Regions from separate parts of the Vreelandella subglaciescola genome, predicted to be linked through region 2. Evidence: predicted binding sites of a transcription regulator. Region 2 holds the regulator's gene; the other holds the start of a gene.
What was found. The regulator FliA, encoded in region 2, starts transcription of late flagellar genes. The targets are predictions, from matches to a motif close to CTAAAGTTNNNNNNNNNNCNGCCGATA.
Positions count from the first base shown of each region.

Region 1: a site for FliA is predicted at 1,640-1,666, ahead of fliD (flagellar filament capping protein FliD). Genes of this name have one in related genera too.

Region 1 covers NZ_LT670847.1:1,621,488-1,626,008, reverse strand. The annotation lists gene nhaD (sodium:proton antiporter NhaD) at 1-1,365, opposite strand, end outside; gene fliD (flagellar filament capping protein FliD) at 1,769-3,142, shown strand; gene rpsT (30S ribosomal protein S20) at 3,430-3,696, shown strand; gene murJ (murein biosynthesis integral membrane protein MurJ) at 3,800-4,521, shown strand, end outside.
Region 2 covers NZ_LT670847.1:2,209,010-2,213,530, reverse strand. The annotation lists gene B5495_RS10365 (OmpA/MotB family protein) at 1-650, opposite strand, end outside; gene B5495_RS10360 (motility protein A) at 656-1,456, opposite strand; gene B5495_RS10355 (RNA polymerase sigma factor FliA) at 1,546-2,250, opposite strand; gene B5495_RS10350 (flagellar protein FlhE) at 2,299-2,703, opposite strand; gene B5495_RS10345 (hypothetical protein) at 2,758-3,315, opposite strand; gene flhF (flagellar biosynthesis GTPase FlhF) at 3,312-4,521, opposite strand, start outside.

The DNA of each region.
Region 1 (4,521 bases), 590 kb from region 2:
GCCTCGCGCCTGCCCCATGACGGCGACCCCCGCTGCCGATCCAATGGACAGCAGGCTGCCGCCCACGCCGGCGGTCAGCGTAATCAGCAGCCAGTGCCCCTGTGACATCTCCGGTTCCATGGTCAGTACCGCAAACATGACCGGAATGTTGTCCACCAGTGCCGATACCACACCGAGCGTAATATTCGCCCAGGTAGCGTCCCAGCCGCCGTAAAGCGCCTCTGACAGCAGCCCCAGGTAACCCATGAAGCCCAGCCCGCCGACGCACATCACCACGCCGTAGAAGAACAGCAGCGTATCCCACTCGGCGCGTGCCACGCGGCTGAAGACGTCGAAGGGCACAACGCTGCCCAGCTGGGCGAGTTTTTTGTCATCGCCCCGGCGGCTGTAGCGTTCGCGTTTGCGTTCCAGCGAGCGTGGCAGGCTGCGGCGCAGGTAGTAGCCAAAAAACTGCAGGTAGCCAAGCCCGGTCATCATGCCCAGCACCGGCGGCAAGTGCAGCAGCGTATGGCACAGCACCGCGGTAACAATGGTGAGTAAAAACAGCAGCACAATGCGCCGCGCGCCGCGCTTGAGCCAGACGTCTTCATGGACGCTTTCGGGTTTGGCGTCTTTAATGAACAGGCTCATGATCACCGCGGGTACCAGGAAGTTGACCAACGCGGGCAAAAACAGGACGAAAAACTGCTGAAACTCCACCAGCCCCGCCTGCCATACCATCAGTGTGGTGATATCGCCAAACGGGCTGAAGGCGCCGCCGGCGTTGGCGGCAATCACGATGTTGATGCAGGCCAGGTTGATAAAGCGCTTGTCGCCTTCGGCCACTTTGGTGACCACCGCGCACATCAACAGCGCGGTGGTCAGGTTGTCGGCAATGGGCGAGAGCACGAAGGCCAGCCCGCCGGTGAGCCAGAACAGCGTCTTGTAGTTGAACCCCTTGAGCAGCATCCATGAGCGCAGCTTGTCGAAGACGCGCCGCTCTTCCATGGCGTTGATGTAGGTCATCGCCACCAGCAAAAACAGCATCAGCTCGGTAAATTCCAGCAGCGTCATGCGAAATGCATGCTCCGAGGCCTCGGACATGCCGTTTTGTACGTAGACCCAGCCCACCAGCCCCCAGATAATGCCGGCGGCGATCAGCACCGGTTTGGATTTGCGCATGTGAATCTTTTCTTCGGCGATGACCAATACATACGCCAGCACGAAAATCGCCACGGCAAACAGGCCCACGCCCGTGCTGGTCAGATTGAGCTCGCCGGTCATTGCCCAGCCGGGCAGGCTGACAAGCAGCAGGGGCACAAGCAACAAAAAAGGCCAGCGGCGAAGGGATCGCGGCTGGCGCAGAGGCATGGGCAGCTGGTTCATGACGACGTTATTCCTTACGGCCGGACATCAATAGAAAGCATATTAGCGTGCTGTTAGGCTAACAGTTAGGCAGGCAAGAAAATATGTCAGAAAAGCGAACGATAGGCGGTAATAACCCTTTGATTGCGTGGTTTTTTAGCAAGTTATCCTTTATGGGTATGGTCATGCAAAGGGCTTTAGCGTATATCTGGGGGTTCGTCTCGATGTCGCCTGCGTATTGATGGTGGTTTGTTTCTTGTTTTTACATAACCTTTCATAAACATACTTAAAACGGGTCAAGTTAATCGTCAAGCGACCGAAATAATACGGTACAGAGAACGTCTTCATGGCGAATTCACGCGGCGCGACACGTCACAACGATTACTTCGCGGGGTCGCTGCCCTATGAAAGGATGGCTTGAATTATGGGTACGATTTCATCGTTAGGTATCGGCTCGGGGCTTGACCTTAACGGCCTGCTTGATCAGCTCAAGGATGCCGAGCGGGAAAAGCTGGCGCCGATTGAGCGCCAGATCAAGACCGAGGACACCAAGATCACGGCATTCGGCCAGCTGAAGGGGGCGCTTTCCAAGCTGCAGGACGCGGCGGAAACGCTTAACAGCGGCGATCTTTACTCCAGCCTTTCGGCCAGCACCAGCGGCGACTCTGTTGGCGCGGCGGCGGATAAAAACGCCATGCCCGGCGGCTATCAGATCAACGTGGAGACGCTGGCCACCCGCGGCACCCTGGCCTCGGGCAACAGCACCGGCGACCCGACCGACGAGGTCGCGGCAAGCGCCCAGGAGATGACGCTAAGTTTTGGTAGCGGCCCCGACAAGACCGTGGCCATTGAGGCGGGAAGCACCCTGGAAGACGTCCGCGATGCGATCAACGCCGATGAGGAATCCGGCGTTAACGCTTCCATCATCAACGACGGCACCGGCTACCGGCTGGCGTTAAGCTCCCGGGAAACCGGGGCGGATGCCTCAATCAGCGGCTTCTCATTCGATGGTGATGCGACCATTTCGGCCGATGACGCCCTCGTGGCAGATGGCGGCACGCTGCAGGCCGGCACCGATGCTTCACTGACGGTGAACGGTATCGGCATTACCAGCGCCAACAACCAGGTTGAAGACGCCATTCAGGGCGTCACGCTCAACCTCAAAGAAGAAGGCGAGAGCACCGTCACCGTCGAGCAGGACACCCTGGCCGTGCGCGAGGCCGTCACCGGTTTTGTCGATGCCTATAACGACCTTAAAGAAACCACCGGCAAGCTGACCTCGTTCAATGCGGAAACCGGCCAGGCCGGCGAGCTCAACGGTGACAGCACTGTGCGCATGGTGGAATCAAGCCTGCGCAACGTAGTGGGCGGTATGGGCAATGCCGGCAGCGACTTCTCGATGCTCAGCGACATCGGCATTTCGCTGGAGGTTGACGGTAGCCTGTCGGTGGATAGCGACAAGCTCGATGACGTGCTGTCCAGCGATCAGCAGGCGCTGTCCGACTTTTTTGCCGGCGTGGATGACAGCGACGGCTTTGCCGCGCGGCTGGAAGGCTCGGTGGGTCAGATGCTGAGCGATAACGGCTCGGTGAATGGGGCGATCAGCAGCGCTGAAAACCGCATCGATTCGTTGGGCCAGCGCTATGACCGCATGGAACAGTCCGTGGATCGCACCGTGGCGCGCTACCGCACGCAGTTCAGCCAGCTTGACGGCATGGTGGCGCAGATGAACCAGACAAGCTCCTACCTGACCCAGCAGTTCGATGCGCTTAGCCAGATGAGCAGCGGCAAGAACTAACGTCCGCCGGTACGCCTTGTAAGGTACGTCTGAACGAGGGCCCGCCGGAATGGCGGGCTTTTTTCATGTTCTGGCAGCGCTAGCCAGCCAGAAAAGTGCGTGCTAGAATACGCCACCTCTCAGACATACCCGTGTAAACAGGCGGCCAAGCGCCTTGCCTGTTACAGCTTTTGGCGAGACGAAGCGTCCGCCAACTATAGCGGAATTACGCAACGCCGCACACGCGGCGAACATCGAGTTAAACTGTTGTCGTTAAACGGCAACCCTATTCTCTAAGGAGATACCCTGTGGCGAACACCAAGCAAGCCCGCAAGCGCGCCCGTCAGGCCGAGCAACGTCGCGTCCTGAAATCCGGACAGCGCAGCATGGTGCGTACCTACGTTAAGCGCGTCATCAAAGCGATCGGCACCGGTGATCACACCAAGTCGATGGAAGCTTTCCAGGCGGCGCAGCCGGTCATCGACCGCATCGCCGACAAAGACGTGCTGTCCAAGAAAAAGGCCGCACGCCTGAAGAGCCGCTTGAACAAGCGCATTAAGGCACTGGCGGCGTAAGTCGGCAGACGCCTCAAAAAAACCGGCTGCGGCCGGTTTTTTTGTGTCCGGTAAACGGGTCAGTGACAATACCGCCAGACAGACCCAGCGTGGAAAACAAGCGATGAGCACAGACACATCGGCAAACGATACCGCACCGCCGGCGCGCAGAGGGCTTATGGGCTCGGGGCTGGTGGTCAGCGCTATGACCATGCTTTCACGGGTCATGGGGCTTGCGCGCGACGTGGTGATAGCGGCGCTGCTGGGCGCAGGCGGCGGGGCGGATGCGTTTTTTGTTGCCTTCAAGATTCCCAATTTTCTGCGCCGCCTGTTTGCCGAAGGGGCGTTTAATCAGGCCTTTGTGCCGGTGCTGTCGGAGTACTCCACCCAGCGCACCCGCCGTGAGGTCCGCGAGCTGTTGAACGCCACCGCCGGCAGCCTAAGCGCGATGCTAGCGCTGCTGACGGCGTTTGCCATGCTCGCCGCGCCGTGGCTGGTGTGGCTATTTGCGCCGGGCTTTGGCCGCGACCCCGAAAAACTCGCGCTAACCACGGATATGCTGCGGCTGACGTTCCCGTATTTGCTGCTGATTTCGCTGACGGCGTTTTCCGGCAGCGTATTAAACACCTATAGCCGTTTTGCCGTGCCGGCGTTTACCCCGGTGCTGCTGAACCTATCGCTGATTGGCGCCGCCCTTGTGTTAATGCCGCTGATGCAGGCGCCGGCCATGGCGTTAGCGTGGGGCGTGCTGATTGCGGGGGTCGCGCAGCTGGCGTTTCAGGTGCCGTTCTTGTGGCGGCTGGGGCTGTTGCCCGCGCCGTGGCCGAACTTTTCTCACCCCGGCGT
Region 2 (4,521 bases):
AGCACCAGCTCAACGCGCCGGTTGGCGGCGCGGCCGTCCGGCGTGGCGTTATTCTGCATGGGTTGGGTATCGGCGTAGCCCACGGCGCGCATGTGCGTGACCGCCAGCCCCCGGGTTTTCAGATAGCGCAGCACGGCAATGGCGCGTGCGGCGGAAAGCTCCCAGTTCGAGGGAAAGCGCACCGTGGCAATGGGCACGTTATCGGTATGGCCCTCAATCGAGATCTGGCCATCGAAGGACCCCAGCACCTCGCCCAGGCTTGCCACCACTCCGCGCCCCTGATCGGTAAGCTGCGCCCGCCCGCTGGAAAACAGCAGGCTGTCGTCGATCCGCAAAGTCACGCCTTCACGGCCCTCGCTAACGTCAACGCCGGGGATGCTCAGGCCGGCAAAAGCCGGGCTCAGGCCGCTATGACGCGGCTTGATGCCGGTGGCCAGCGAAGCCAGCGACAGCGTCGGCATAGCGCTTGCGGTGTGCCGACGCTGGGTATCCCGGTCTTCACCGCCGCCGGGCGGGGTCAGCGCCAGCAGCAGCACGAACAGCGTGATCAACAGCGTCAGCACGTCCAGATAGCTGGTCAGCCAGCTTTCCTCATCGCCGCCGCTGACGGGCGACGCTTCGAGTGTGCGCTGTGTATCACGATCCAGCATGGTCGCTATTCCTTCTGGGTCTGGGCTTTCATTCCGGGGTCGCGGATTTCGTCGTGATAGTCGGCTACAAAGGAGTTCAGCGTTTCTTCGATAAACGACGGCAGGCGGCGCTTGGTGATCAGCGAAATCCCTTCGAGCACCATGTTCATGGTGATCAGCCGCTCTTCGGTGCGCCGTTCAAGCTTGACCGCGATGGGTTTGAAAATCAGGTTGGACAGCAAAATGCCGTAGAAAGTGGTCAGCAGTGCCACGGCCATGCGCGGGCCGATGACGTCCAGATCACCGGCGTCCATGACTTCCAGCATGTTGACCAGCCCCACTAGCGTCCCGATCATGCCGAACGCCGGCGCATAGGTCGCCATGGTGCGGAAAATCTGCGCTTCGGCGTGTTCCCGGGCTTTCAGCCGGGCGATGCGCCAGCGCAGCATGTCGAAAATTTCCTGTTCCTTGGTGTTGGCAATCACCAGCTGGATGCCCGAGCGCAAAAACGGGTTGCGGGTGTACTGCAGCTGCTCCTCCACCGCGCGCACGTCACCCTTGAACCACAGCCGCGACATATCCACCAGCTCTTTGATGTCATCGCGCACGTAGGTGTTTTCGCGCCGGAACACCACCGCCACCAGGCGCACCACGCGCAGCACTTCGCGCAGCGGGTAGCTGATAAACGTTGCCGCCAGCGTGCCGGTGATGACGATGGCAAACCCCGGCAGGTTAATAAAACTTTCGGGGGATTCTGCGGTGAAAAACAGCACACTTACCAGCAGTACAATGCTGGCAGCTATGCCAATCAGCGTTGAAGGATTCATCGACGGCTCCTCGCCGGGTACTTGAAGATCAAAACGCGTGCGCGGGGCACGCTGGCATACATTGCACGGCCGGCTATTCCTCGACAGGGCTAAGCCGGGTCGTGCAGTTTGGCGCGCAGGCGGCTGACCGCCTGACTGTGCAGCTGGGAGACGCGGGACTCGGTCACGCCGAGTACCGCCCCGACTTCCTTGAGGTTCAGCTCTTCCTGGTAATACAGCGCCATCAGCAGCTTTTCACGGTCGGGCAGTGCTTCGATGGCGGCCGTCAGCCCGGCGCGCTGCTGATGGCTGAGCAGCTCCTCAAACGGCAGGCCGATGCTCCCACCACCGCCGGCCGGCTCGCCGGTATCCACCGCCAGTTCTTCGTAGGGCAGCAGATAGCCGCTGTTGGTGTCGTGCAGCAGCTGTTGATAGTCGGCCAGCGGCATATCCAACGCGGCGGCAATCTCGGCCTCGTCGGGCGCGCGGCCCAACCGCTGTTCGAGCCGACGCACCGCGTCATCCATCGAGCGTGCCGCCCGGCGCACGCTGCGCGGCAGCCAGTCGCGAGTGCGCAACTCATCCATCATCGCACCGCGAATCCGCTGGCTGGCGAACGTGGCAAAGCTTGCTCCTTGGGTGGCGTCAAAGCGACCCAGCGCCTCCAACAGGCCGACAGTGCCGGCCTGTATCAGATCATCAAGCTCGATGCTTGCCGGTAGCCTGACCTGCAGGCTCAGCGCCTGACGTCTGACCAGCGGCATGTATTGACCCAGCTGATCCTGCTGTTTGTATCTGCCCTGTGCTGTATACATCGACTCGCCTCAAAGCCCTTGATACGTATTGCCTGGATTCCGTCCACATCATTGATAGTTAACGATGACCTGCAACCCCGTCACGCGAAAAGGCCGTTGCCCGGACGGCAAGCGAAAGCGAAAGTGCAGCGGCACATCGGCACGATAGCCGGCAAACGCCCGGGTCGTGCCGCGTTGCTGCGCCAGCGCCAGGCAGCCTTGCGGATGACATAGCCAGGCCTCCACGGCCTTGCCGGCGGGGGGCGAAAAGCGCCATTGCACGCGCTCTATCGCGCGGCCGGTGGCGTTACCCGAAGGCGGTACGGCGTTTTGCGACGCGCCCGGGCGATCGCTCATCGCCACCATGGTGCCCGGCACCGAGGCGACCCAGCTGCCAGTGGCTGCAAACGCTGCGGGCAACCCTGCCAGCAGCAGCCAGATGCCGATTAAAGCTCGTGCCAGCTTCAAGTGCATGAAGTGCTCTCCTTGCTCGCCGACCCGATGCTTGCATCTCTCTTGGGCTTGCACCTACTGAGCCAGAATAAGCAGTTCTATCCCCACGTAAGCATGAGCCGCATCATGTAAATTATCCAGCAAACCGGCGCGTGGCAAGTGCGGCTCGTGCAGCGCCAGCAATCGCCGTGGGCCGCCGCCGCGCGCCAGCTGGCACAGCGTGCGGTAAGTATCGGAAAAAGCATCGGCGCTGCTGTCGACCCAGAGCGCCCAGCGCGCATGCTCGCGCGCCAAACGGGGCAGCGCCGGATCATCGGGCATCACCAGACGCACATCCCAGGCGTCCGGCGTGCCCGCCCAGCGCCGGCCCAGCGCCGCCCACTGCTCAAGGCGCGCCTTGACGCGCTCTGCCTGGCGCGGGCCACGGCCGGGCAGCCCGACCACCATCAGCACGGTTTTGGCCCGGGTTGACGCTACCGGAGGCGCCGCTGGAGCCACTGCAGTTGAAGACGCTTCGGCTGCCGGCGTAGCTGGCATGAGTGCCTCGTGCCCGCCGTCTTCAGCCTGTTGTTGACGCTGCAAGCTGGCCCATTGGCGCAGCCCGGCGGCCTGATCCGTCGTTTTGCTGCTCACGCCACGCCCTCCCGGCTGACGCTACCCAGCTGGCGAATGGCATCGCGCGCCATCAGCGCATACAGCAACGCATCCAGCAGCGCGGTATCGCGCCGCCGCCGACGGGACCCAAGCAGTGCCAGCAGCTCGCGGCGCAAGATTGCCGCTTCGTCGTCTTCGCCGGCGTCCAGATGGCCGACCACCGCCGCCGCGCCGCTGGCCATCAGCAGGCGCACTTCGGCGCTGACATCGCCGCCGTCGTCCTCCTTGATCTGCTGGAACGCGCGCTTGGTCAGCGGTGCAAGGCCTTCGCCCTGAAGCTGGGTGAGCAGCAGCGACAGCGCCTCGACGCCCAGCCGGCGCGGCGTCAGCCAGTAGCGGCGCACCACGGTGCGGGCGCTTTCCGGGTCGCGCACTTCGCCGTACCACGCCAGCATGGCGGTGCCGTTGTCGTCGGTCACTTCAGCGTAAACATTCCACAGCTGCATGGCCTGGGCGCGAAACCGCACGCCCACCTGATGGGTCAGCGTGCTTTCCATGAACAGCTTGCGCAGGGTCGTGCGCTGATCATCAGCGTGGACCCGCTGAGCGCCGCTGACCTGGCTGACCCAGGTCAGCCGCCCTTCTTCCAGCCAGTCTCGCGCTGGCGCATCGGGCAGCGCCGGCAGCAGATGCACGGCAATGCCGTTGTGTTCGGTCAGCGCTTCCAGCCGCGCCTGCCAGCCGGCGGGTTGGCGATGCTGCAACCAGGGCAGCGCCAGCGTGGCGCCGTCCGGATCAAGGCCGACGTCGGGCATCGCCCAGTCGCAGCCGCGCTCGTTGCGCCGCGCCGACCAGCGCATGCCCAGCGCCGCACCGGCCGGTGGATAGTCATCAAGCAGCTGTTCAAGGCGCGGCTCTTGCACCGCTTTGGGCAACGCCGCCAGATCCCAGCAGCGTTCCAGCGCGTCAAAGCCACCCACCCGGGCGCGCAAACGTTCGAGCAGCGAGGACAGCCGCCGCCCCTGCCCGAGTACGTCCTGCGACCAGCGCGGCAGCCGAATCGCGGCGGGCGGCGCCGAATCGCCTCCGACAACACGGGGCGCGGCGCTGTCCAGCGCCTGGGCTATCAGCGCCGGAGCGCTGGCCAGGGCCATATCTTCGGGCACCCGCTGGCCGTGGGAGCCAAACAGCACGCGCATACCGTGACGCATGATGATATCCAGCACCGGCGCCAGCCGGCCGGCT